Regions from separate parts of the Bacillus sp. OTU530 genome, predicted to be linked through region 2. Evidence: predicted binding sites of a transcription regulator. Region 2 holds the regulator's gene; the other holds the start of a gene.

Region 1 (16,494 bases), on a different contig from region 2:
TATACTGTATTCCTAAATTTTCTGCTACGTTACATTCGCTTTTATCTGGAAACTTATCCTTAAAGCGTAAAAAAAGAAAATTTCCTTCATTATTAAAATAAAAGCGTCGGATGAACCCGACGCTTTTGCATGTATGTTTCTTAAAAAGAATCTCAGATGTAAGCCCTTTTCCTTCATCTCGTGTAAATTATTATCAAGCTCTATTCCGACTAGCTAAAGCATTTCAAAACAACTTTAGCTTTTCCTTATCTTAGTATCAATCACTTTTATTGATTATGAGTCCTAATGTAAGTAAAAGAATGAGCGCAGGGGTGATGATAAACGACACATACACGAAATGTTTGAGCCAAGCCCAGAAGGGGCAGTCTCCAAGCTTTTCCTCGATCTTCTTTTCCCATTCTGTAACCTTTTTATATAAAAGCTTTAGCTCATCCCATATGTCACAATCAATCTGTACTGTCATTGAGCTCTCCTTTCTGCTTCTCACATCTCCTAATACTATCATAATACAAGCTTCCATGTTTTGATATGAGAAAAGAAAGATTTCTGAAAGTGCACAGCTTAGAGCAAGATTAAGAGCTATTACATTTTTCCAATAAAAGCAAAAAGAAAAAATATTTAGAATATACACAATCAAGAATAAATATGTTATATTATGAATAAAAATGTACCCAAGGTTTTCGAAAGGAGAACACATATGAAAATTTGGTTTTATGAAAAGGATAAAAAAGAGGCAGATTTACTTGGCTTTTGGGATAATGTACCGGTTGTTCCACGCATTGGAGAAAAGGTGGAAATTGTCAATCAAGTTCGAACTGTTGCCGATATTAAATATGTAAAAAAGGGCGGAAACTTTAAAGTAGAAGTTATTATTAACTAATAAAAGAGACCGAGATGGTCTCTTTTTGTTAGTTTGCTAAGAGCTTTTCTATTGTATGATGCATAAGCTGAGGCAGCGGTCCCTCTGCATAGGCAATGTTTAGTCGTTCTGTCCATTTGTGCGCATCTTTTCCGACTGGCCCGATGTTGATTACAGGAATCTGCAGTTGTGCCATTTCACGAAGAGGCAGTTCATAGACTCGTTCCCAAAGCGGCATGTTTTCGGTAAGTGCAGCTATCGAAGAAATGGACGTCTGCGGCCCAATGTAGCTTAAGTCGCATAAGCCGGTAAAATATTCAAGCTGCTGCAAGTCAATGCCATGCTGCTCTGAGGCATGGTTAATTACGTCTTTTACAGCAGTGTGGACCGCTGTATTTCGTTTTGAACTGACAGCCGGATAATAAGGAGGGGCAAAGAACAATACAATCATTGGCCCTTTTTCGTTGCATAACGATGTGAGATCATGGATAAATCGAATAACAACATCCCGCTCATCTTCCCCTGCTTGTCTCGTTTGAAGTACGTTGCGCTCGATCTGCTCAACCGCTTGGGTTCCATGGTGCTCCTTAGCGTATGCAAGCAATTCTTCGAATGTTAGCACCTCTATATGAATATCGAGCGGATTGGACTGCTGCAGCGCTGCGAATCTTGCTGCCTGCGTTCGGTATGTTTGCTCAATATTGGCCGCAGCCGATTTGGCTGTTTGCAACAGCAAGGCTACAACCTCTTCAAGTGGCCTTTCCATTAAAAATAAATTAAAAAGTGCAACTGCTTTATGCGGCGTTTGCACGGAATAACCTTGTTTTAAATCATATTGCTGCAGGCTTGTCGGTGGATGTGTTATTTCATCTCCATATTGCTCGCAAAAGCCTACATTTAACTCCATCTCGCATGTCACATGCGATACCATTAAATTAGCATTTAGTCCCGCCAGCGGTTCTCCGACATGAGACTCCTTTCCACAGCAAAAAAAGCCTGGTAATACCTTTCCTAACGACCCCGTATAGATATATTTTGCATTGTCTCCTGGATAACGAGCAAACATCGGTTCAGCATTCATGCAGGCTGTATAGGTTAAGCCGTGCTCCTCTGCCAATTGCAGTAAGATGGGCACAGCTGCAATCATTCCTGCTGAGTTTACTTCTTCATCGCAAACAGAGAGCATGAGCACATTGCCATCGAAGGCTCCTCGGGTCGCACGCTCTAGCATCATCATTCCAACAGCGATTCCGCACTTCATATCCATCGTTCCTCTTCCAAACAGCCATTCACCACTTTCCATATCCTTTACTGCATCGGCCGGAAGAAGATGTTTATTTTCATAAAACTGCTTTGTTAGTTCATCAGGCTGAAAAGCAAGGTGCTTCCATCTGCCATAATCATCGATATTCACTACATCAAAATGATTTAATAAAATAACAGTCTGTGTTGCTCCCTCTTTTTTAGCAAGAGCTGTGACCACAAGGCGATTATCTGCCGTTGGATGAAGCCGCACAGCATCTGGATGCTGCTCGAAATAAGGAAGCGTCCGCAGAGTGTCCGCAATATAATGTGCGATTTGTACCTCTTGCTCTGACCCGGTAATACTCCCGCAGCGAATAAGCTCTTTTACAAGACTCCAAAAGCCCTCTCTTGACTGCCATTTCTCTGTTGTATGCTGCATATAAATCTCTCCAATCAAAATATCGTTATATGTGTTGATCATCCCTATGTATTATACAAGAGCTTCCGTTTCTGTATAAAGGAACTGATTTCGTAGTATGATAGAATGCCGCAGCCAATATACAAAGATATATGCAAAAAACTCGCCAGTCGGCGAGTTTTCTTTACGATATTGTTCTATTTTTCCATTCCCGTGATGAGAGCATTTCCTGCAGCTGCTCATCGAGGTTCATAAAGCCGTATGTACGAGCAGCCTTCCCGGTCCGTTCCCCTAAGTAAGCATAGCGCAACGCTAATATATCCTCACTAACGCCTAAACGGCCCATTTCTCCCATAAAGGCTGCGATAGCCGCTTGATTTGGAAATAATACTGTATCCCATGAAAACTCAGTCCATAGCCGCTCTGTGACCTCATGAAAGCGCACATCCTGCTTAATCTCATGCGTATATAGCATCTTGCCGCAGCCATACGCTGCAAATAAGGCTTCGCGTTCTGTGTCAGACAGGACACGCCCGATATAAATTGTACGGCATGAAGATAATATTGCCTCCTGCGCTTGAACTCCAAATTGATTAAGCTCTGCTCTTGACTTTTCGGAAACACCTTGGATCTGGCGCGGAAGGTCACGTACATCATAACCAGCCTGGACAATGGCTTCCATAAATAGGGCTGCACTTTCATTCGCAGTAAACACAAGACGCTCCGCCTGAAATGCCGCTGCTAGCTCTTCTTTAGAAAATGGAAAGGTTTCTTTCTTCAAATGTGGAATTTCCCAAACCTCGGCCCCGCTTTCTGCTAAATACTCGGCAATGCCGCTCTGCTGAGCCGATGATTTCGCAATCAACACACGTTTTCCATAATAGGGCTTTCGTTCAAACCAGGCAAGCTGCCCTCGAAGCTGCACAGCTTCTCCTACAACGGTCATCGCAGGATTGGCGATTTCACTTTCCTGCACCGCTTGTACGATTGTCCGCAGCGTCCCTGTTGCCGTCTTTTGTCTGCCTGTCGTTCCCCATTCAATTACCGCAACAGGTGTGCTTTCACCTCTTCCGTTTGCGATGAGCTGTTCGCAAATAAACGGCAAGTTTTGAATTCCCATATAAAATGCACATGTTTTACTTTTGGCAAGCGCTGTAAAATCGAGCTCCAGCTCCCCTTTTGAATGACCTGTCGCAATTGTGAAGGTATTGCTATACTCGCGATGCGTCACCGGAATCCCCGCGTAGGCCGCTGCTGCGATGCTTGAGGTGACGCCTGGGATCATTTCATATGAAATACCATGCTCAGCCAATTCTGCTGCTTCTTCGCCGACACGTCCAAACACGGAAGGGTCGCCGCCTTTTAGGCGAACGACCGTCTTTCCTTCTAGTGCATGCTGCACAAGCGCTTGATTAATTTGTTCCTGCCTCATAATATGTCTTTTGGGCAATTTGCCGCAATATACAAATTCGCAATCGCTGCTTGCATACTCCAGCAGGCGCGGGTTGACGAGGCGATCGTATAAAATGACATCCGCCTTTTGCAGACATTCCTTCCCTCTTTCTGTGATAAGCTTCGCATCTCCTGGTCCCGCTCCTATTAAATACACCTTTCCAACAAGCTTTGTCATGTTAGCCTCCTTACACTGTAATATATACGTACCCGTCTTTTACTTCTGTTTCGTATGTTTGTATACAGCCGTCATCTGGCTTCTGCACTTCTCCAGTAACGAGAGAGATTTTCCAGTTATGCAGTGCGCAAAACACGTACTCTCCTGACACAACACCTTCTGCCAATGGTCCATTTTTATGAGGGCATACATTGCTCACTGCCCTTACATCTCCACTGCTCAGGCGAAACAATGCAATCGATTTGCCTTCAATGTTTACCTCTTGACCAATTTGCATTGGCAAATGTTCAAGCTCTATCACTTTTACTTTCTTTGGCGTCTGTATGGTCATGTTCTTCCTCTCCCTCTCCCTCTCCCTATCTATTAGCGGGGGAATCTCCCCCGCCTTTTTGATAACTAAAAATTCTAGTGTTTCCCCATTTCCTTTATACGTGCTTTACTTCGTACATTGCGCGCAGTTGAGGTGTTTGCAGCACTTCTTCCCATGGCTCACGATACTTTGCGATGGCCGTTTCAAAGCGCTCATTCAGCTCGTTCACTTTCACTTCGTCCATCATAGTTTCTTTAATATGTTCAAAGCCCATACGCTCGACCCAAGGAGCTGTACGTTCTAAGTACATACCTGTTTCACGATAATATTGAACAAAAGCTGCCGCTAAACGAAGCACTTCCTCATCTGTTTTTACTGTGCATAATAGCTGTGCTTCCTTAACTTCTGTTCCGCCATTTCCGCCAATGTAAATTTGGAAGCCATTCTCAACGCCAATTACCCCAAAGTCTTTTACGCCAGATTCAACGCAGCTGCGCGGACAAGCGGATACGCCCATTTTTACTTTATGCGGTGTATCAATGCGCTCAAATTTCTTTTCAAGTGCGATACCGAGGGACATGGAATCTTGTGTACCGAATCGGCAAAATGCTGCACCTACACAAGTTTTCACTGTACGAAGGGTCTTGCCGTACGCATATCCAGATGGCATTTCAAGATCCTCCCAGACGCTTGGTAAATCCTCCTTCTTAATGCCATATAAGCCGATGCGCTGACCGCCTGTCAATTTAATTAAAGGTACTTCATACTTCTCAGCCACTTCTACAAGTTTTTTCAACTGCTGTACGTCTGTAACACCGCCATACATACGCGGGATAACTGAGTATGTTCCGTCTTTTTGAATATTTGCATGCATCCGCTCGTTTACAAGACGAGATTGTTTTTCGTCTGCATATTCCTCTGGCCAAATCATACCTAAATAGTAGTTTAACGCAGGACGGCATTTTACGCAGCCTTCTTCATGCTTCCAGCCAAGCACATAACGCACCTCTTTTGCTGTTTTTAAGCCTTTTGTGCGAATTTCCTCAGTAAGCTCATCGTGAGATAATGTGGTACATTCACAAATGCCCGCCTTTTCCTCCTGAATTGCGCCACCTAGTGTATGCTCTAGTACTCCGACAACAAGAGGCTTACATTTTCCGCAGGAACCGCCTGCTTTTGTGCATGTTTTCACTTCTTCGAATGTTTTTAAGTCTTGCTCTAAAATAGCCTGTACAATTGCTCCTTTTGTTACACCGTTACAGCCGCAAATTGTCTCCTCTGGTCCCATGGAAGCAACAAGATTTTCATCGCCTTCGTCTGCTCCCTTATGAAGAATAGAGGCAGAGGTATATTCGCTAACATCTGCTTTCTGCTTTAGTAAGCGGAACAAACGGTTGCTATCTGATACATCACCGTACAAGACAATACCAACGATTTTGTTGTCACGAATCAGTACCTTTTTATAGGTCCCTGCTACACCGTCATGCGCCGTAATCGCTTTTGTTGCCTCGTCCTCATGAATTTGTCCGGCAGAAAACAAGTCACAGCCTGATACCTTTAATTGTGTAGAGAGCAAGCTTCCTGTATAGCCTTCCGTTGCCAGATCGCATATATGTTCAGCAAGCACAGCTCCTTGTTCATGCAATGGAGCAACAAGACCATACACATTTCCATTATGCTCTGCACATTCTCCCACCGCATATATGGAAAGATCCGCTGTTTGCATAAAGTCATTTACAACAATACCGCGATTTACTTCTAATCCTGCTTCCTTCGCAAGCAATACATTCGGGCGAATACCGACCGCCATTACAACTAGATCGCAGGCTGTTTCAGAACCGTCCTTAAAGCGAATGCCTTGTACACGATTCTCGCCAATAATTTCCGCCGTTTGCTGTTCCATCAAAAACCGCATGCCCTGCGCTTCTAAATCGCGCTTTAATAACGCTCCCGCAGGCGCATCAAGCTGCTGTTCCATCAAATTCGGCATAAGATGAACAACCTCTACCTCCATGCCCATGTTCAATAGACCGCGTGCCGCTTCCAATCCAAGTAAGCCGCCGCCAATTACAACTGCTTTTTTATATTCTTTCGCGGTTTCCATCATCATATTGCAATCATCAATCGTACGGAATCCTGTTACACCTAAAAGAGTATGCCCTGGAACAGGTAAAATGAATGCAGAAGACCCTGTTGCAATGAGGAGCTTGTCATACTCGACCGTGCGATGATTTTCTGTACGAACAAATTTGGCTCCCCTATCGATATGGGTTACTTTTTCGTTTGTGTATAAAGTAATATTATTTTCTTTATACCAGCTCCAGTCATTCATCACTATTTCAGCTTGTGTTGTTTTGCCCTGCAGCACATTGGATAAAGCAATACGATTATAGTTAGGATATGGCTCATCACCAAATACCGTAATTTCAAATTTCTCTGGATTTCGTTTTAAAATTTCTTCGATACAGCGGATACCGGCCATTCCGTTGCCGATCATAACGAGACGTTGTTTACTCATTTTGAAATCCTTCTTTCTTTGTGAATTTTTGAGCATTCATCTTGGCTTCATTGTAGCAAAGGGGATTAGAAAAGAATATAAGTCCGAGGCAGTTGTAAAAAAATCGCCAAAAATGCCTTTATTTTGGGCCAAAACTATGATGAACATCACAGTTTTCGGTTAATATTTTGTGAACATTTAGAAAGAAGATAAGAATTTCTTATCGAGTTTTCATAAAAAAACGAAATATTCTTATGATTCCTTTTGCGTTATGCTAGTAGAAAAGAAGGGAGATGGTATAGATGGATAACAAACAGCGTGTACAAGAGCAGTTCGGTAAGTATGCAGCTCATTATGTAACAAGCGAAATCCACGCTAAAGGAAAAGACCTGGCAGTACTTCTTGCACTCTCTGAGGCAAAGAAGGAAGATATTGTTCTCGATATCGCCACAGGCGGCGGTCATGTTGCCAACGGCTTTGCGCAGCTTGTAGATCAGGTTACCGCACTTGATCTAACAAAAAACATGCTGCAGGAAGCGGAAGCATTTATTCGCGGAAATGGACATACAAACGTTACCTTTATGAAGGGCGATGCCGAGCAGCTGCCGTTTCCTGATGCTTCATTTTCTATTGTGGCTTGCCGCATTGCACCGCATCATTTCTCGGACATTGCTGCTTTTGCGGCCGAGAGCTACCGTGTGCTCCAAGAAAACGGGAAGTTTCTTCTGATCGATAACGTTGCTCCTGAGCAAGATGAGCTTGATACCTTTTACAATACAGTGGAGAAAAAGCGGGACAATAGCCACTACCGTGCTTGGAAGAAATCTGAATGGATTTCACTATTAGAGCGTTCAGGATTTACAGTGCAGCAGCTTGTGACCTTCTCAAAAATATTTCAATTTGAAAAATGGTGCAAACAAGCAGGATTGCCGGAAACGGAGAAACAAGAGCTGGAGCAGTATATGCTGAATGGGGATAAACAGATAGCGAAGCATTTTCATATTGAGGTACAGGACGGACATATCAGCAGCTTTCAAGGGCAAGCTGTGTTGATACAGTGCAGAAAATAAAGAAAACTCGCCGACTGGTAAGCCTTGCCTTTATACTATATTCCTAAAATTTCTCACTACATCGAATGGTCTCCCAGCTTTCAGGTGGGAATTTATATTTTCTACAGTGTAACAATAAACGCGCAGTACGCTTCTAGACACGCTGCGCGTTAAAATTCCTCATCTAGCGGGCTGGTAGAAAAGAAATTCCCATGACTTGTGCCATTAATTGTGGAAGATCTGTGTTATTGTGTAAACCGTAGAACAGGTTAGATCCTGGCCCGAATGCATATACCGGGACATCCATACCAGTATGCTTAAAAGTTGTCCAGCCAACTAATGCACGTTCTGAAATCACTTCATTAATTGCTATGTCCGTCGTTTGAGCAGCTTTAATTCTTGCAGCTTCTTCATCTGTAAGATTTATATTAGCATAGTGTTTCACTACTTCCTTTATATTGCTGCGGGCAGGATTGAGCTTTTTTGCCATAAAGAAGCCTGTTGCAGTTACGTTGCGAAGCATTTCAATATTTGCAGCATATTTACCGTAACCACCAACGGACATACCTCCCGTATCATGATCACCCGCTACAACGACTAAAGTATGTTTGTCCTTTTTGGCGAATTCTAATACCTTTTCCACTGCTGCTTCAAATGCTTCGGCATCTTTCATCGCCCAAGCTGCATCGTGAACATGCCCTGCCCAATCAATCTCACTTCCTTCAATCAGCAAGAAAAATCCGTCTTTCTCCTGATGAAGCACTTCAAGGGCTGCTTTGCTCATCTCAGCTAGGCTAGGCTGGTTGGTTACATCCCGATCCAATTCTGCTGCTAAGCCCTCTTCAGCAAACAAACCGATTAGCTTCCCAGTCTTTTTGGAAGCAGCTAGCTGTTCCTGATTGCTGACCAATTGGTACCCCTTTTCTCGTGCCTCCTTTAAAAGTGAATCAGGAAAATACCTCCTTCCGCCTCCTAGAATCACATCTACTCCATTGTTCAGCAGCTGGGGTGCAATAGTTGCTTCGCTTGTACGTGAAACAGCATGTGAAGCAAATGCAGCAGGAGTGGCATGCGTAATCGTGGCAGTAGCGACTAGTCCAGAGGCTTTTCCCGTTGCCTCGGCGGCTTCAAGAATCGTTTTCAACGTCTTACCTTTTGGTGAAAGGCTAATCATTCCATTATTTGTTTTGACTCCCGTCGCCATTGCTGTTGCAGCAGCTGCTGAATCTGTTACTGCGGAGCTTGCAGAATATGTTCGATGCATACCGACGAACATGGAGTCCAAAAGAGATTGTTTGCCTTTATACCAACGATAGTGCGTTGCATACGCCGCAGAAAAACCATCTGGAATCATAAATATAACGTTTTTTACCTTCCCGTTATCATGGTTAGTTTCTGCTTCCGCAGATGATGGTGAAAAAGCACAGGTGCCCATCAAACTACCAACAGCAATAGAAGACATAGCTGCAAAAAGGAATAGCTTCTTTTTAAAACTTGTGTTGAACACTCTATTTGCCCCCTAAAAAATGATTAGCTAAAAAGCCTGTCCGATCCCTAGGGATGGTAAAGAAAAATGGAAACTGTGTACAAACTTATCCTGATCCATTCAGTACTGTAATATCATTTCCTGTGTTATCAAAAATTAATTGGAATACTGAAAATGAATATTCTCTTCTATGTTAGGTACCATCAAAGAATGATGTTTCCATTTATTGTACATAAAAATGAGCACCCTCTATTCTGAGGGTGCTCACTATACTCTGTTTATCTATGCTCTTTTCTGTGTTCTCACCAAGCTTTGTTTATTGATAAATAATACGGAACAGTAAACAAGAAGGAAAAATACCATGACGAAAGCTGAAAATAAATAAATGGAACTATAGTTTGTTTTTACGGCAATCAAACCAAGAATAGCCGAACCTCCCCCGATCCCGAGGTCAAACGAATTAAAGAACATCGCAGTTACCTTTGTGAATTGTTCAGGCTTGGTATTATTCAAAGTCCAGGCTTGTAGAGAAGGGAATAATGATCCCGTTCCCATACCATATAAAGTCGCAGCAATGAGTAAATCACTTAAAGTGGTAGCTTGGTATAATAAAACAAATCCAATGGTAATGGAGATAGAACTTGGAATCAAGACCCAGGCATGCCCTTTTCGGTCGAATACTTTTCCGGAAATAAAACGGATTAAAAATCCGCTCACTGTATTTACAAAATAAAACCACGCCACTCCTTCAATATTTAGCTCCTTTGCATAGAGCGCCATAAAACTAATGACTCCTCCAATGCATATGCCAAACAAAAGCATTAGGAAGCAAGGAAAAATAGCGGAAGGTTCAATCATTGACTGGAGGAATGATTTCTCTGTTTGATTAGAATTGGCCACACTTTCTGGAAAAGAAATGAAGCTAACGCAAGAAAGAAATACTAGCAAACTAAGTCCTGCGACTCCAAATAATATAATTGGATTGTACGAGTTAAATAGCCACATCCCAGCGAAAGGCGATAGTGCCAAAGCAACGGTTGTGCCATTCCCAATCATTCCCATCCCTTCGCCTCGTCTGTCTTTCGGAATAATCTCCGCTGCTAAAGTAGAAAGAATCGTAACAGCAAGACCAAAGCCAAAACCATGCAAAATACGAATCGAAAGTGCAAGGATAAAGCTTGTGCCAATATAATAACCTAGAGTTGAGAGTAAACAAATAAGAATAGAGACAACTAATACTTTCTTTCTTCCAAATTTATTAGTAAAAATTTCAGTAAACGGACGAATGATAATAGCAGAAAAAGTAAAGCTCCCGATGATCAATCCTATTTTGGATATATCAAGGCCCCCATACCTTTCCAAAAAAAGCGGGAGAGTTGGCAGCAAAATATCAAATGCGAAAAAAGCAAATGCATTGGCTAACATGATAATAATAAATGTTTTAGTCCATAAAGACGGTGGTGTATTTGACACGAAGGTAGGCTCCTTTTGTTAAATGTATTAAATGATTATAGCACGATAAAGTAAAGCAACTAGTTTAGCTTCTAGGTGCTTCATTTGTTTTGGTTTCGTTATATACTTTTTATATTATGAAAAATTCACTACGTTTAATAACAGAATCACAAATAGTTATTTCAACATAATTATACTAACAGGCCTTCTAAAAAAAGAAATAGTAAACACATACATAAAAAAGGTATTTACATATTAGTTATGTCTAATGTGTAAATACCTTTTTTCTAGGGATTCTTAGAAATGAGGTCTTGCTAGCATCAAGCCCTCTGCTTCTTAAAAATCAAACACAAAATCATCATTTGTCAGTTTTTCAACATTTGTTGCTTTGACGTAACCATTTCCTTTAACCGAGAAGAAATCATGATTTTTCGTATCAGTACGAAGTCCGTTTAAGACAATTGGATTAATCTCCTCATCCTCAAAATACGGATCCATACCAAGATTCATTAAACCCTTATTTGCATTGTAGCGAACAAATTTGTTCACTTCATCTACAAGACCTATTGGCGTATAAATTTCTTCTGTATATGCACATTCATTTTCATATAAGTCGATTAAGAGCTGAAGTATTTCTGCTTTTACCTCTTGCTGCTCGTCTTCTGATAGCTTTGCGTATAATTCTTGTGCTAATAAGCCAACGAACACACCGTGAATGGACTCATCACGTATGATCAGGTTAATAATTTCACCACTTGCTGTCATCTTACCTTGACCAGCGAGATAAAGCGGATAGAAGAACCCGCTGTAGAATAAATAGCTTTCCAAAAACACGCTTGCAACCATCGCCATATATAGCTCTTTATTCGTTACCTCTGGCTTTAACAGGCGGCGGTAGTAAGACGTAATCATGCTTCCTTTTTTCTCTAGAAGAGGATGCTCGTCTACCCATTTAAAAATACCGTCAATTTCTTCTTCTGTTGCGAGTGTCGTAAAAATATGACTGTATGACTTTGCGTGTACTTCCTCCATCGCACCCATAAACGCCAGCACGCTTTTTGCCTGCAGATTGTTCACATGCACGAGGATGAGCGGCATACCCTCGCCGCCCTGTTTCGTGTCAAGCAAGGTCAAGCCGCCGAGAACTCGCTTGTAGGCAACTTGCTCTTCCTTAGATAACTGTACCCAAGTGTTTTTGTCAGAGGAAACAGCAATTTCCTCCTCCGTCCAAAACTGGGCGATATTTTGCTTCCAAAACATTAAGCTGTAATCATCTTCTTGCTTATTCCAGTTTACTGCGCGCACTATAAACCACCCCTTCTCTCTCTAAAAATTAGACTACGCACGCTACGCACTCTTCTACGCTTAGCTTTCGTGTTCTTGTATAATACAAGCTCTTTAAGCCTTTTTTGTGAGCGTAGATATAATAACGCGCCAATTCGCGTGTGGAAATATCGCTATTCACGTATAAAATCGTACTGATTCCTTGATCTACGTGCTGCTGAATTTCCGCGATTAAGTCAATAAGCTTAAATTGATTAATATCATAAGAGGATTTATAGTACCAAAACGTTTCTTTTGATAAGAACGGCATTGGGTAATATGTTGTTGCATTTGCGTACGTTCTAGACTCGATTTGGCTTACGATCGGCATTACGCTAGATGTCGCGTTTTGAACGTAGCTGATGGATTGCGTCGGAGCGATTGCAAGTCTATATGCATTGTATAATCCGTATGTTTGCACCTGATCTTTTAAATTACTCCAATCTTCCTGCGTTGGAACATGCATGCCTTCAAACAGCTTTTTCACCTTGTCTAAGCGTGGTTTAAAGTCAGTTGCTTCGTATTTCTCGAAGTATGTTCCTTTCGCATACTCGGACTTCTCAAAATCTTTAAATGTCTCGCCTCGCTCTTTTGCGATTTCCATACTTTTCTCAATGGAATAGTAGTTCAACATCATAAAGAAGGTACGAGCAAAATCCTTCGCTTCTTCGCTTTCGTACGCGATTTTATTTTTTGCCAAGAAACCGTGCAGGTTCATTGCACCTAAGCCGACAGAATGAAGTTCATCATTCGCCTTTTTCACTGTCGGAGCGTTTTGAATCACTGTCATATCAGAAACGGCTGTCAGAGCCTCCATGCCGGCATGCACTGCTTCGCGTAGTTCTTTGTTTTCCATTATGTTGACAATGTTTAAAGATCCTAGGTTACAGTTAATATCACGGCGGATAATATCGCCTACACCGTAATCGTTAATTTCTGATGTTTCTTGGAGTTGGAAAATTTCCGAACAAAGGTTCGACATTTTGATTGAACCAATATCCTTAAGCGGGTGCTGCTCATTCGCATTTGATTTAAACATGATGTACGGATATCCTGATTCCAATTGGATCATAGAAACTTTAATCAGCATGTCACGCGCACTTAAATCAAGCTTTTTCTTCTTGATTTTCGGATTTGCAACCAACTCTTCGTACATCGCATCAATATCCATATCGTCTAGGTGCTTTCCATACTCTTTAAACACCGTATATGGAGCGAATACGTATAGAGGTTCATCCTTCTCCGCTAGCTCGAAAAACTTGCTTGGTACGATTAATCCGATGGAGAGGGATTGGATCCGAGTTTTTTCATCGGCGTTGATTTTTTTCGAGTCAAGGAATTCAATAATATCCCAGTGGAAAATGTTCAAGTACACGGCACCTGCGCCTTTTCTTTGTCCCAACTGATTCGCATAAGAGAAAGAATCCTCTAACAGCTTCATCACTGGCATTACACCGCTTGCCGCATTTTCAATCCCCTTAATTTCTTCTCCTCTGGCTCGTAGTTTAGAAAGATTTAGCGCACCTTCTGTTCCACTAGGTTCGCTATACCTAGTGCGTCCATTTGGACAGCTTACAGTCGCCTGTAAGAGCAGACCATATCATACTCTTCCATTTTTTTTGGTAAGAGTCCCTGCGTTTCGGACGCCAAACGCTTGCGTCCTACTCTACTCTCTTCCGCTGATACAGCGTGATTTCGATGGTCGTTACACCTTTTATCTAATTGGTCAAATTTTGGTCAAGAAATCGGTAACTTGGAAATTTGTCATTCTCACAGCGATTTCTAATTGTTGTAGTAGAAACACCTAGTGCAGTAGATGCCTCAAGTATGGAATTATATATATACTCACCAACAACAATCTTCCTGCCCCTCATCAGGGAAAGCTTTTTCTTAGTCTTAGAGCTGTGTCTGAGAGACTTTTGTTTCCTCTTAATTACCTTGCTAGCATTGGAAGCTGATATTTGGTCATCTTCTACAAAACAATATCCAGGAAAACCTTCACTTTTACATCGCTTTTTTATAGCTTCCCGACTTACTCCTAAAGCACTAGCAGCAGTAGCTATAGATTCATACAAAACCTCTTCTATTTTCACAAATTGAGGTTTTGAAGAAATACCTATCACTTCTTCGTGACAATTTAGGAACATATAGTTTGGATATTGCTCATTTTTACACCGCTTAGAAATTGTGATACCTGATACCCCCATTGCTATTGCTGCCTTGGCACAGGATTCATACACGATGTCATCAATAACCACTTTTTTGGAATTCGTAGGACTTTTGCCTATTGTTTTCCCTCGCCTACCCTGGGCAACTCTCTTTCTGGTTTCATGAGAATGTGTTTTTCCAAAAAAGGGATTATCTGTACCGTACATGGCACATTTTTTCCTCAGAAGCTGGATAACAGCTTCTGTATGTTGTTTTTTGTAGAAGTGATTTTTGCTTCCTATCTTTTTCTTGAGTGTATCCATTGCTCTGTTGTAAGCATCCTTCCCAATCCATTGAATTGGATGCATCTTATAAAAAGGATGATTACTTCCTTTTAGTACACCCGTTTCAGAAGAAGAAGATACATTATAAAGTATACTTGTAGCAAACAAATTGTCTAAAATCAACTGCTCTAGGTTCTTTGCAAGGCGTAGATCTTCCTCTTCATTCCCTGTATCAAAGACACTTATAACATCAATTCTAAACAACTGTTCACCATATTTTGACCAGGCTCTTTGAAGGTGTATACAGTGATGTTTTCCACTTTGCAAAAGTCGCTTATGAGTTGTGTACCTTTCAGTCAAGTTTCCGGTTCGTCCCACGTAAAACTTACCACTTTGGATATTCACAATCTTATATACAAACTGCAAAGTCTGCACCCCTTCGCATTACTTCATTTGACCAATTAGATAACTTGGCTCGGTATTGTCTTGTCAAAGCAAGAGTTCCACCGAATTAGCAGGGTTCTTATAACCAGCATCTCTGCTAGTTGGCGCTCATTGGTTAACGCCTCCGCCAATCTTACTTAGCTGCATCGCCGTATTAATATTAAATCCAATCGAGTTTAAGCTATCATCCATTTCCAAAAGAAAACAGCTCACCATTTCCCCTCTTCTGCTTCGTCCTGCATTCAAAAAGGTTGGTGTCGCTGGTTGATAGTTTTGCTTGATCATTTGTTGTGCATATTTCTTTGCTTTTTCCGCGTTACCACGGCCCAAGTATAAGCTGACGATTGCAATGCGATCTTCATAGCTTTCCAAATACTGCTTTCCATCATTTGTTTTTAACGCGTAATCCTTATAAAACTTTGATACCGCCATGTAGGATTGAAATTGGAAGTTTTCTTCGTATGTAGTAGCATACACTTCCTCAATCTCTTCTAGAGAATACTCCTGTAACACATTGTAGTAATAATCTTGCTCCATCATATAGGCGATGCGCTCACGTACGTTGCTAAACGGTAGTGTGTTTTCGCGCGCCTCTTTCAAAAATTCCTGCAATGCTTCTTGGTCTTTCTCCAATTGATAGAAGCCATCTGCCATTTGTGTAATTTCATTATTGAGCTCAATATGTCGCAAGCCCCAGCACCCTTTCTTTGAAAAATTCTATATCTTTATTTGTCCCAGCCATTTCAAACTTAGACAAAACTGGCACTTCGTATGCTTTGGCAATGTGGTCTGCGCTGGCGCCAAACTTGTCTCCCCAGTTACGATTTCCGCTCGCTGCTACACCTTTTAAGCGATCGTAGTTTCGCTCCAGAAATTTTGCTACACGCTCTGGCACTTTCCCGAATCCTGTTGTATATGTGACAAGGACATACTCCTTATCCAGCAGTAATTCGTCATGAATTTGCACCGCGGGCATATTGAGTTTTTGAATAAACCTTTTCACATTTCCTGTCATTGAATCATATACAATCAGCATTCCTAACTCCTCCATTTCCTAACCATAACCAAATTCTTCATATTTTTATCTGCCTACATATTGTATTATGTTTTTCGAGCAGACACAAGATATATGCACAGATTTATTTTGAGCAAAAGAATTTGTTTTTCGACAAAGAAAGAGCCGTTCCAAAAAGACGTACAAAACATATGAAACTACATTATAAATAGCATGTCAATACAGTGTATTTACGAGAACTTGTCAATGTATTTTCTAGTTCATTCTAAAGATTAAATGTATGAATATGGAGAAAAAGAAGGGAATTTGCAGAAATGTTTTAAGGGAAGCGACA
Region 2 (12,812 bases):
TCAGAATGGCTTCTATTATTAAAGGAGTTAAATCAAAAAGTATTATTTATAGGGAATGATTTATCTATTCATAAAGAGACTATTATAGCTGCGTTAGGGGAGCAGGCTGTATTTGCTTCAACGGCTAAACATAACCCAAGACCAAGTGAACTAGGCTGCATTGGTTTACAAAAAGAGTCAGAGGAAGTACATACATTTGTACCAAATTATATTCGTATGGCTGAAGCAGAAGCAAATTGGCTGGCAAATCAAGCAAAATAGGGGAAAAGGAAATGAGTGAGTCAATCATATTTCGGGATATGAAACCCGAGGATATTGCACAGGTTGTTGCGATTGAACAGGTATCGTTTGCGATTCCCTGGACCTTCGAAACATTTGAACGCGAAATGACAATAAATGAATATGCCCGATATACTGTGATGGAGAAAGATGGTGCTATTATTGGTTATTGCGGAATGTGGCTCATTTTAGATGAATCTCATATTACGAATATCGCCATTCTACCTGAGTATCGCGGGAGGAATCTGGGAGAAGCATTACTAAATGAAGTGATTGAAAAAGCAAAAAAATTAGGAGCTCACTCGATGACGCTAGAGGTTCGTGTATCTAATGAGATTGCTCAAAAGCTGTACCGCAAGTTTGGTTTTTTAAACGGCGGTATTCGCAAACGATATTATACGGATAACTACGAGGATGCTCTTGTAATGTGGGTGAGATTATGACAAAAGTAGATAGTATTATATTAGGAATCGAGACGAGCTGTGACGAGACTGCCGTAGCTGTTGTAAAGAATGGTCATGAGATTTTATCTAATGTGGTGGCGTCTCAAATCGAGAGCCATAAGCGATTTGGAGGAGTAGTTCCAGAGATTGCATCTCGCCATCATGTAGAGCAAATTACAGTTGTATTAGAAGAAGCCTTGAGGCAAGCGGATGTAACGTTACAGGATATAGATGCGATTGCGGTGACAGAAGGGCCTGGTCTTGTTGGGGCATTATTAATTGGAGTGAACGCTGCAAAGGCAGTTGCATTTGCCCATGGAATCCCATTAGTGGGTGTCCACCATATTGCGGGTCATATTTATGCGAATCGTCTTATCACGGAGATGAAGTTTCCTTTGCTGTCTCTCGTTGTTTCCGGAGGGCATACAGAACTTGTTTACATGGAGAAGCATGGTTCGTTTGAGGTAATCGGGGAAACGCGTGATGATGCGGCTGGAGAGGCTTATGATAAGGTAGCAAGAACATTGTCCCTTCCGTATCCGGGCGGACCTCATATTGACCGCTTAGCACATGAGGGTCAGCCAGTTCTTGGCTTGCCGCGCGCTTGGTTGGAACCGGATTCTTATGATTTTAGCTTCAGCGGCTTAAAATCCGCAGTTATCAACGCTGTTCATAACGCAAAACAAAGGGGAGAGGTCATTGCCCCTGAAGATTTAGCAGCAAGTTTTCAGGACAGCGTCATCGATGTGCTTGTTACAAAAACAGTAAAAGCGGCTGTTGAATATGGAGTAAAGCAGGTATTGCTTGCGGGAGGTGTAGCTGCCAATAAAGGCCTGCGTAACCGTCTGCAGGAGGCATTTTCACCAATGCAGAACATAGAGCTCGTGATTCCGCCATTGTCGCTTTGTACGGATAATGCTGCTATGATTGCGGCAGCAGGTACTATTTTATACAGTCAGGGCAAGCGGGCCAATTTGGCTTTAAATGCAAATCCAGGCTTAGATCTCGAATGTTAGATTATAAACAGGAATCGCTTTTTCTGTGGATAAATATGTTGGGAAATGTGGTTAACCATCAATGATTTGTGTAAAAGTTGTTGATAAGTGGATGTTTCCTTGTTGATAATGTGGATAAGTTGATGAGGTTAAGCGGATCTGTGGATAAGGAAAACTCGCCGATTGGCGAGCCCCGCCCTTGGGTGAAGACAGAGGCGTAGTTGCCCTTATACTTTATTCTTAAAATTTCCCGCTACGTCGAATGGTCTTCCAGCTAGAAATTTATCCTTTCTTAAAGTGTAATAAAAAAGTCAGTGAAGCACTGACTTTTTTATTATGACTGGGTCATGTTGGTTCTTGGCAGGACACCGTCTAAACTTATTCTTGTAGGTTCTCCCACTCGGCCATATCAAGCTCAAGCTGCTCTTGCAGGGCTTGCTTTTCTGCATTGATTTGCTGAACCTGCTCATAATCTTGAAACACCTCGGGAAGACAGAGCTTTTCTTCTAATGCTGCAATTTGCTCTTCCCACTCCATAATGCGTGCCTCAAGCTCTTCAATCTTCCGGATTCGTTGTCGCTCCAGCTTTTTTCGCTCTTTATCCTCAAGATAGGTTCGTTTTTCTGCTGTTTGCTCAACCTTAGCTGGCTGCCCTTGTTCCTCTTGCTGTAGTTGTGCCCGCTCTAACATTTCCGCTTTCTTTTGTACATAATAGTCATAGTCACCTAGATACTCCTCTGAGCCCTCCCTTGACAGCTCAATCACCTTTGTAGCTACACGATTGATAAAATAACGGTCATGGGAAACAAATAAAAGGGTGCCAGGAAAATCGATTAAGGCATTCTCTAATATTTCTTTACTACTTAAATCCAGATGGTTTGTCGGCTCATCCAAGATTAGAAAGTTTGACCTTTGCATCATAAGTTTAGCGAGGGCGACACGAGCCTTTTCGCCACCGCTTAACGAAGAGACGGGCTTTAATACATCATCTCCAGAAAATAAAAAGTTGCCGAGAACTGTACGAATTTCTTTTTCCGGTTTTAGCGGGAATTCATCCCATAGCTCATCCAGAACACGTTTGGAGGAGGTCAAGTTTGCTTGTTCCTGATCATAGTAGCCAACCGTAACATTTGAACCAAAGGAAATCGTTCCTTGCAGCGGCTTCAGCCGTTCGATAATGGATTTTAGAAGCGTTGATTTTCCAATTCCGTTCGGTCCAACAAGAGCGATGCTGTCCCCTCGTGTAAGATGCATATGAATATGCTGAGCGATGGCCTCGTTTGCATATCCTATTTTTAAATCTTTCACCTTTAGCACATCATTTCCGCTTTGCCGGTCAATATCAAAGTGAAAGGAAGCCGATTTTTCATCGCCGAGAGGTCTTTCCATTAAGTCCATTCGTTCAAGCTGTTTTCGTCTGCTTTGCGCCCGTTTGGTTGTAGAAGCACGAGCGATATTTCGTTGGATGAAATCCTGTATTTTTGATACTTCTTCCTGCTGCTTTTCATAGCGCTTCATCTCCAGTTCATAGGAGGCAGCTTTTTCTTCTAAATATTTACTATAATTTCCTGTGAATTTTTTACTTTGCTTATTGGAAATTTCGTATACCTGTGTTACAAGACGATCCAAGAAATAGCGATCATGTGAAACAATTAAGATTGCTCCGGGATAGCCCTGTAAATACTGCTCTAACCATGTAAGTGTCTCAATATCAAGATGGTTTGTCGGTTCATCCAGAATAAGTAAATCTGGTTTTGTAAGCAGCATCTTGCCGAGAGCGAGCCTCGTTTTCTGCCCGCCGCTTAAGGTAGAGATGACTGTGCCGTGCGTTTCGATCGGAAAACCCAGCCCGCTCAATATGGAACGAATATCTGCTTCATATTGATAGCCTCCCTTTTCTTTATACGTTTGCTGTAATCTGTCATAATCGGAAAGCAGTTTATTGTAGCGCGTTTCATCAGTAAATACTTCCTCGCGTCCCATCTCTTGCTCTAGCCGGCGGATTTCCCGCTCGGTTGCTTGCAGCTCAGCGAATACGGTAATCATTTCCTCCCAAATGGTTAAGGAAGTTTCTAATCCAGTATTCTGGGCTAGATATCCCATTGTTACATCCTTTGGCTTGATGATTTCTCCTCCATCATACGATAGCTCGCCGGCAATGATTTTTAAAAGCGTAGATTTACCCGCACCGTTGCGGCCGACAAGCGCAACGCGGTCACGTGTTTGTACCTCTAGCTTTATATTTGATAGAATTACATCAGCGCCATACTGCTTTACCAATCCATTCACTTGTAGTAGTATCAATGCAATCACCTCTAGTTCGTCTCTCTTACATAAAACTTATGTTTTTCAATATAACTAAAAATAGTGTATAGTTTAAATTGAGTGACATAGTCTAGTTCTATTATACAAAGAAAGCTTTAGATGAATAAACTTCTACAAATTTATTCTAATAACATATAAAATGGAGTAGGGAGAAGCGAGGAGGGGGAACATCTATGGAGCAGCCGAAGATTCCGCAGGCAACTGCGAAACGATTGCCTTTATACTACAGGTTTATTAAAAATTTATCACTTTCTGGTAAGCAGCGTGTTTCATCAGCTGAGCTGAGTGAGGCAGTGAAGGTAGATTCCGCTACGATTCGAAGAGATTTTTCCTATTTTGGCGCATTAGGAAAAAAAGGATACGGCTATAATGTAAATTATCTTTTATCATTTTTTAGTCAAACACTCGATCAGGACGATGTAATTGGGGTTATTTTAATTGGGGTTGGGAATTTAGGAACCGCTTTCTTAAACTATAATTTCACGAAAAATAATAATACAAGGATTCAGATGGCATTTGATGTAGACACAGGAAAAATCGGGTCAACGATTGCGGATATCCCTGTTTATCATCTAGATGAACTAGAAGAGAGACTTACGGATGATATTAAGGTAGCAATTTTAACGGTGCCTTCTCATGTAGCGCAGTCAGTAACAGATCGATTGGCGAAAACTGCAATAGAAGGTATATTGAATTTTACGCCGGCTCGGATTGATGTTCCAGAGCATATTCGTATTCATCATATTGATTTGGCAGTGGAATTGCAGACGCTTGTCTACTTCCTCAAGCATTATCCAAAATAAAAAAAACGCGGCAGATGTCCCGCGTTTTTATTTTTTAGGCGTTTTTAGCTTTCGCAGCCTGATATTCAGAAGGATGAGCCTTAAGGCTAGTCCAAAATCGAATGTTGCCATAACAATTAAAAGCAGCGTATAAAAGTTCCAAATCGTAGTCTCCACACTTGTCACGGCTAAGTATGTGAAAACAGAACCGAGAACAAAATATAGTGTGGCCATAAACAGTGGTGAGCTTCGCATAATTAAAATCCTCCGATAAATGCTTGCAGTTTTTCAGCTTTTTGCATCATTCGCTCTATGTCGTCTTTAAATACAAGATTTATAAGTACAACAAAGGTATTCATCATCACATGAGCTGTGATAGGAACAATAATTCTTTGTGTTCGTACATATAGAAAGGCAAACACAATCCCCATGGACATATAAATGAGTAAATGGGAGAAATCCAAATGAACGGCAGCGAAGATTAGGGAGCTGATAATTGCCGCAACCAAAAAGTTATAACGTTTATAGAGTGTTCCAAATAAAATTTTTCTAAAAACAATTTCCTCGAGTACAGGCGCCAACACAGATGTTACAAGAATGAACCAAGGTGTGGCAGCTGCAATTTCAATGAGCTGTTCTGTGTTTTCGGAACCGGGTTCAATACCGAATACTTTCATTTCAATCATTCCTGCAATCGTCTGTGCGAAGAAGGCCAAGAAGACCCCTGTTATCATCCAAACGACTGTTGTAGCCGCATTTGATTTTTGGCCATTTGTGCTAATCTGCCCCCGGTCTTTTCTCAAAAGCCATAGAATAATGAGAAGGGCCGTGAGAAAGCTGATAATAGCCCAATGTCCGGAAGCTATCTGGAGCTTCGCCTCGCGTTCATACTGATTATACCATCCTGTTTTAATTAAAAGTGGTAGTCCGATTGCGCCGGATAGCTGCATTGCAATATATGTAACAATGATCCAGCCGTAGCGTTTATTCAAATTACATAACCCCTTTTTTGCTATAAATTTTCGTTTGTAAAAAGGAAAACAGAGTTTTGTATCGAAAACAATTTATGGTATGTGTCTCATTGTAACATAGAATACGGTTGGAACACGAAGGGAATGTTTTCGAAGCGATTGGATATACTGTGTGAGGGTCAGGATAAGCAAAACAATGGTTGTTTTCACAAATTTTGTGAGTTTTTTGCTTGCAAAAGAAAAATGGATTCATTATTATAATAAGTGTGTTAGCACTCGTTGGTATCGAGTGCTAATAAGATAAAACTTATATACTTATTGAGGAGGTTATTTTCATGCTAAAGCCATTAGGTGATCGCGTTGTGATTGAACTCGTTGAAGCAGAAGAAAAAACTGCAAGCGGTATCGTTTTACCAGGTACTGCACAAGAAAAGCCGCAAGAGGGAAAAATTGTGGCAGTCGGCACAGGTCGTGTTCTTGAAAACGGTGAGCGCGTAGCTTTAGAAGTAGCTGTAGGCGACCGTATTATCTTCTCAAAATACGCTGGTACTGAAGTGAAGTACGAAGGCACAGAATACTTAATTTTACGTGAAAGCGACATTTTAGCGGTAATCGGCTAATTTTATACATTTTTACTAAACAACTATTAGGAGGTCATGAAACATGGCAAAGGATATTAAGTTCAGTGAAGATGCTCGTCGCGCGATGCTTCGCGGTGTAGATACTCTTGCAAATGCGGTAAAGGTTACACTTGGCCCAAAAGGACGTAATGTTGTATTAGAGAAGAAGTTCGGTTCTCCGCTAATTACAAATGACGGTGTAACAATTGCAAAAGAAATCGAATTAGAAGATGCATTTGAAAACATGGGTGCAAAGCTTGTTGCGGAAGTAGCTAGCAAAACGAATGATGTAGCGGGTGACGGTACAACAACTGCGACTGTACTTGCGCAAGCTATGATTCGTGAAGGCTTGAAAAACGTAACAGCTGGCGCAAACCCAATGGGTCTTCGCAAAGGAATTGAAAAAGCTGTTACAGCTGCGGTTGACGAATTAAAAGCAATTTCTAAGCCAATTGAAGGCAAATCTTCGATTGCACAAGTAGCTGCGATTTCTGCTGCTGACGAAGAAGTAGGACAATTGATTGCTGAAGCGATGGAGCGTGTAGGCAATGATGGTGTTATTACACTAGAAGAATCTAAAGGCTTCACAACAGAATTAGATGTAGTAGAAGGTATGCAATTTGACCGCGGTTACGCTTCTCCTTACATGATTACAGATTCTGAGAAAATGGAAGCTGTTTTAGACAATCCGTATATCTTAATTACAGATAAGAAAATCACTAGCATTCAAGAGATTCTTCCTGTATTAGAGCAAGTGGTACAACAAGGTCGTCCATTGCTTTTAATCTCTGAGGATGTAGAAGGTGAAGCATTGGCTACATTAGTAGTTAACAAACTTCGCGGAACATTTAATGCAGTAGCTGTTAAGGCTCCTGGCTTTGGTGATCGCCGTAAAGCGATGCTAGAGGATGTTGCAATCCTAACAGGCGGTGAAGTAATCACTGAAGAATTAGGCCGTGATTTAAAATCTGCAACAATTACATCTTTAGGACGTGCAGCAAAGGTAGTTGTTACAAAAGAGAACACTACAATTGTTGAAGGTGCGGGAAGCCAAGATGCAATTGCAGCGCGTATCAACCAAATTCGTGCGCAGCATGAAGAGTCTACTTCTGAATTTGACCGTGAGAAATTACAAGAGCGTCTTGCTAAGCTAGCAGGCGGTGTAGCGGTAATTAAAGTTGGTGCGGCTACAGAAACAGAATTAAAAGAACGCAAACTTCGCATTGAAGATGCTTTAAACTCTACGCGTGCAGCAGTAGAAGAAGGTATCGTAGCAGGCGGTGGTACTGCGTTGATGAACGTATACAGCAAGGTTGCAGCAATTAATGCAGCTGGTGATGAAGCTACAGGTGTAAGCATCGTTCTTCGTGCTTTAGAAGAGCCTGTACGCCAAATCGCAATTAATGCAGGTCTAGAAGGATCTGTAGTAGTAGAGCGCTTAAAGCATGCGGCAGTTGGAACAGGTTTCAACGCAGCTACTGGCGAATGGGTGAACATGATCGAGTCTGGTATCGTTGACCCTACAAAAGTAACTCGTTCTGCTCTTCAAAACGCAGCATCCGTTGCGGCTATGTTCTTAACAACAGAAGCTGTTGTGGCTGACAAGCCAGAAGAGAAAGGTGCTGGAATGCCTGACATGGGCGGCATGGGCGGCATGGGTGGAATGGGCGGCATGATGTAATATCTGCTCGCAAAAAGAACCATCTTCGTTAAAACGAAGATGGTTCTTTTGTTTGGTTAATTTACACTGTAAGAAAGTATAAATTTCTAGCTGGAAGACAATTCGACGTAGCGAGAAATGTTAGGAATACAGTATCAGTAGGGCTACGCCTCTGTCTTCGCTCGGGGAGCAGAACTTTCCAGCCGGCGAGTCTTCTTTATTTATTTTAAGGAGTAAACGCTTTCGACTCAGTTTTTTATAAAAGGTAAACATTGTCATATGAAAAACGAGGAAATGTTAGGAAAAAGCCTAAAATCTCTCTTGAATTCTGCTAGTTCTCTCTTGACCGTGGTTATATTTCGTTGTTACAATCGAAAAGGACATAAAAGCACCTTCATATATACTCAGCGATATGGGCTGAGAGTCTCTACCGGGTTACCGTAATATAACTCGACTATGAAGGCAGGTATTCTACTTTTTTAAAGAACGGGTATATTCTTTAGGAAGCTAGAATTCTGCCTTTTCTTATTTTGAGGCAGAATTTTGGCTTTTTTTGTACTGTTTTTGAAACTGCTTAGGCAGAATAAACGTTGAGGTGATGAATTTGAGTAAACAGCATGATTTCATCGTAGTATTAGATTTCGGAAGCCAATATAATCAATTGATTGCGCGTCGTATTCGTGAATTTGGTGTGTACAGCGAGCTTCATCCACATACATTGACAGCTGAAGAGATTAAAAAAATGAATCCAAAGGGAATCATTTTCTCTGGCGGCCCGAACAGTGTATATGGCGATCAAGCTTTCCGTTGTGATGAAGCGATTTTTGAGTTAGGTTTACCAATTTTAGGTGTTTGCTACGGTATGCAGCTAATGACAAAACATTTAGGCGGTAAGGTAGAGCGTGCAGAGCATCGTGAGTATGGAAAGGCTGTTTTAGAAGTAAAAAATGAATCCAAGCTTTACAGCAATCTTCCTAGCGAGCAGGTTGTTTGGATGAGCCACGGAGATTTAGTAACGGGCTTGCCGGAGGGCTTTGTTGTTGATGCAACGAGTGCATCGTGCCCGATTGCTGCTATGAGCAATGAAGCGCGCGGATTTTATGGCGTACAATTTCACCCGGAGGTTCGTCATTCCGAATACGGTAATGATCTGTTGAAAAACTTCGTATTTGAGGTTTGCGGCTGCAGCGAAGGCTGGAACATGGGTAACTTTATTGAAACAGAATTGCAAAAAATTCGTGAGACAGTAGGCGACAAAAAGGTACTCTGTGCATTAAGCGGCGGTGTAGACTCTTCTGTTGTAGCGGTATTAATTCATAAAGCGATCGGTGATCAATTAACATGTATTTTCGTAGACCATGGCTTGCTTCGTAAAGGAGAGGCTGAGGGTGTAATGAAGACGTTCAGCGAAGGCTTCCATATGAACGTAATTAAAGTGGATGCACAGGAACGCTTCTTAAGCAAGTTAGTGGGTGTTACAGACCCAGAACAAAAACGAAAAATTATCGGAAATGAATTTATCTATGTGTTCGATGATGAGGCATCCAAACTGCAAGGAATGGATTTCTTGGCACAAGGAACATTGTATACAGATATTATTGAGAGTGGAACGGCAACTGCACAAACAATTAAATCACATCACAATGTAGGCGGCCTTCCTGAAGATATGCAATTTACATTAATTGAGCCATTAAAAACATTGTTTAAGGATGAAGTACGTGCGCTTGGTACGGAGCTTGGTATTCCAGATGAGATTGTATGGCGTCAACCATTCCCAGGTCCTGGTCTAGGAATTCGTGTATTGGGTGAAGTAACAGCTGAAAAGTTAGAGATTGTTCGTGAATCCGATGCAATTTTACGTGAAGAAATTACGAATGCTGGACTTGAACGTGAAGTTTGGCAATATTTCACAGCGTTACCTGGTATGAAAAGTGTAGGGGTAATGGGAGATGAAAGAACATACGATTATACAGTAGGAATTCGCGCGGTTACATCTATTGATGGGATGACTGCTGACTGGGCTCGTATTCCTTGGGATGTATTAGAGAAAATCTCTGTACGGATTGTAAATGAAGTTAAGCATGTAAACCGTATTGTGTACGATATTACAAGTAAACCGCCTGCAACAATTGAATGGGAATAAATTCCGAACGAAAACGAACATTTATTTATAAATGTTCGTTTTTTTATTGACAATAATTTATACGGAAAGTAAAATGGTAAGGTATTTTATTCATATATAAAAGCCATCGTATAATATTGGGGATATGGCCCAAAAGTTTCTACCTAGCCGCCGTAAATGGCTAGACTACGAGGTGCTGGGACGAAAATTCTTGTTTTTGTCCTCGACGCCTCCATCTAAGTATGGAGGCATTTTTTGTTGGCCCTGTTTAGGGAATAATACAAAAAACATCTTGTAATATGGAGGGAAAGTAATGAAACGCTATTTTCAATTTGAGGAGCTTGGCACGAATTATAAAAGAGAGTTCATTGCCGGCTTAACGACGTTTTTATCGATGGCTTATATTTTGTTTGTTAACCCTGCTACTTTATCTTTAAGCAGCGTTAAGGGTCTTCCTGCGGGAATGGGTATGGACCCGGGAGCTGTATTTGTAGCAACTGCATTAGCTGCAGCTGTGGGTTCCTTAATTATGGGTATTTTCGCTCGTTATCCAATTGCCTTAGCTCCTGGTATGGGGATTAATGCATTTTTTGCTTATACAGTTATCTTAACAATGGGAATTCCTTGGCAAACTGCTATTGCCGGTACGCTGGTTTCTGGTCTTGTATTTATCGTGTTAACAGCTACAGGTCTTCGTGAAAAGATCATTAATGCAATTCCTGTTGAATTAAAGCACGCAGTTGCTGCAGGTATTGGTTTGTTTATTGCATTTATCGGATTCCAAGGTGCAGGTATTATTGTTAATAATGATGCAACACTTGTAGGTTTAGGTGATTTTACAAAAGGTTCTACTTTACTTGCGATTTTTGGAGTTGTTTTAACAGTTATTCTTATGACAAGGAAGATTAACGGTGCTGTGTTCTATGGTATGGTTATCACAGCTGCTGTCGGCGTGGCGACAGGATTAATCGATGCTCCAAAACAAGTAATTGGGGCGGTTCCAAGTCTTGCGCCAACATTTGGTGTAGCACTAGCGCATATCGGTGATATCTTTACTGCGAAAATGATTTTGGTTGTTTTAACATTCTTCTTTATTGATTTCTTTGATACAGCAGGTACGTTAGTTGCGGTTGCTAATCAAGCTGGCTTGATGAAAGACAACAGGCTTCCTCGTGCAGGTAAGGCGATGTTTGCGGATGCAGCTGCAACAACAATTGGAGCAGTATTTGGTACATCTACGACAACAGCTTATATTGAGTCTTCCGCAGGCGTAGCAGCTGGTGGACGTTCAGGATTTACAGCAGTTGTAACTGCGTGCTTCTTCCTTTTAGCACTTCTATTTTCACCATTGCTTAGTGTTGTTACTGCAGCAGTAACTGCTCCAGCTCTTATTATTGTTGGTATCCTTATGGTATCTTCTTTAGGTGAAATTGATTGGAAGAAATTCGAAGTGGCAGTTCCTGCATTCTTCACATTAATTACAATGCCTCTTAGCTACAGCATTGCAACTGGTATTGCAATTGGCTTTATCTTCTATCCAATTACAATGGCTGTAAAAGGACGTGGAAGAGAAGTTCACCCAATTATGTATGCAATGGCAGTGATTTTCGTACTGTATTTCATTTTTGTTAGAGAATAATTAAAAAGCGATGCTCAGCATCGCTTTTTTCGCATTTGTAAGAAGGTATAAATTCTCAAACAGAAACGAGTTTGGTATAGCAAGAACTTTTAAGAATAAAGTGTAACTATGCTTCGGTCTTCATCTAATGGCTCGCCAATCAGCGAGCTTTTTCTATTTATAAGTAATCGCTTGCTTTCCGTACTGCTCCCAGCCGCGGATGAAGGAAGCAAGCGGAACTCTTCTGTTTTTTATATTGGCAAGAGGGTCATTGAAATAAACGTATTGATTATCATACCCAGTCAAAAGAACGCTATGTTCCTTATAGGTAATAGAGACTGGACCTTGCGGTGTTTGCCAAGTCCGCCAATACCGTGCGGGAACTCTTTCGAAAGTGCTTGTTGAAATGACCCATACTGGTTTTTGCTGTCCGAGGTGAAACAGCACCGCTTTAAATGAAGATCCAGTTATATTGATAGCTCGGCCTTGTAAGTGTCGATTAGCTAATTCATATATAGGACCGTGGAATACACCAAAACCAGGCCGTGACATAGTTGTCATGCTTCCAACAAATCCTTTATGGGGATTTCCGAAATAAACGGTTTGCCCAATCCTTCTATAGGGTGTAGGATCTTTTTTTATTTCTTTTGCTAAAGTTAACTTACTGACATTAACCCCCTTATAATGCAGCAGCATAGCCAAACTTGTGACCTCACAACCCCTTGGAAGCCCTGGCATTTGCGAAATAAGGGGAACATCCAACAAAACGGAGGGAGGGTGAGACAGAGAAGGAACAGCCTCACCTTTAGATGGTTTATCTAACATAAGAGACCAAATGTTAAGCGTGTCTATGTGTGGCTTCTGATATGAAGCTAATGGACAGGCGGGTTTATACATAAGTGTTATGCATAAAACTAAGATGACGATCCATCTTCTATATGAATTCAATACTGTTTCACTCCAATCATCGTTGATTTTATCAAATAATAGATAAGAA

Evidence for each region. The regulator Rex, encoded in region 2, represses fermentation and respiration genes when NADH is low (regulators of the CRP and FNR family bind a similar motif). The targets are predictions, from matches to a motif close to TTGTGAAATATTTCACAA.
Region 1: nirB (nitrite reductase large subunit NirB) is a predicted target of Rex. The motif match lies at 6,999-7,016, and genes of this name have one in related genera.

What each region holds. Positions count from the first base shown of each region.
Region 1 is NZ_JASATP010000030.1:41-16,534, forward strand. Features, by position in the region: gene AAHB12_RS19790 (hypothetical protein) at 257-463, opposite strand; gene AAHB12_RS19795 (DUF3913 family protein) at 698-880, shown strand; gene AAHB12_RS19800 (M20/M25/M40 family metallo-hydrolase) at 909-2,543, opposite strand; gene cobA (uroporphyrinogen-III C-methyltransferase) at 2,707-4,152, opposite strand; gene nirD (nitrite reductase small subunit NirD) at 4,163-4,483, opposite strand; gene nirB (nitrite reductase large subunit NirB) at 4,578-6,980, opposite strand; gene AAHB12_RS19820 (class I SAM-dependent methyltransferase) at 7,262-8,029, shown strand; gene AAHB12_RS19825 (alkaline phosphatase) at 8,193-9,515, opposite strand; gene AAHB12_RS19830 (MFS transporter) at 9,777-10,967, opposite strand; gene nrdF (class 1b ribonucleoside-diphosphate reductase subunit beta) at 11,283-12,251, opposite strand; partial or broken gene nrdE (class 1b ribonucleoside-diphosphate reductase subunit alpha) at 12,280-13,791, opposite strand; gene AAHB12_RS19845 (NUMOD1 domain-containing DNA-binding protein) at 13,988-15,127, opposite strand; partial or broken gene AAHB12_RS19850 (ribonucleotide reductase N-terminal alpha domain-containing protein) at 15,263-15,835, opposite strand; gene nrdI (class Ib ribonucleoside-diphosphate reductase assembly flavoprotein NrdI) at 15,822-16,181, opposite strand.
Region 2 is NZ_JASATP010000084.1:1,499-14,310, forward strand. Features, by position in the region: gene tsaB (tRNA (adenosine(37)-N6)-threonylcarbamoyltransferase complex dimerization subunit type 1 TsaB) at 1-261, shown strand, start outside; gene rimI (ribosomal protein S18-alanine N-acetyltransferase) at 273-722, shown strand; gene tsaD (tRNA (adenosine(37)-N6)-threonylcarbamoyltransferase complex transferase subunit TsaD) at 719-1,738, shown strand; gene AAHB12_RS29845 (ABC-F family ATP-binding cassette domain-containing protein) at 2,096-4,021, opposite strand; gene AAHB12_RS29850 (redox-sensing transcriptional repressor Rex) at 4,216-4,845, shown strand; gene AAHB12_RS29855 (YdiK family protein) at 4,873-5,079, opposite strand; gene AAHB12_RS29860 (CPBP family intramembrane glutamic endopeptidase) at 5,082-5,816, opposite strand; gene groES (co-chaperone GroES) at 6,131-6,415, shown strand; gene groL (chaperonin GroEL) at 6,459-8,096, shown strand; purine riboswitch at 8,450-8,552, shown strand; gene guaA (glutamine-hydrolyzing GMP synthase) at 8,674-10,218, shown strand; purine riboswitch at 10,305-10,406, shown strand; gene AAHB12_RS29880 (NCS2 family permease) at 10,511-11,836, shown strand; gene AAHB12_RS29885 (C39 family peptidase) at 11,990-12,763, opposite strand.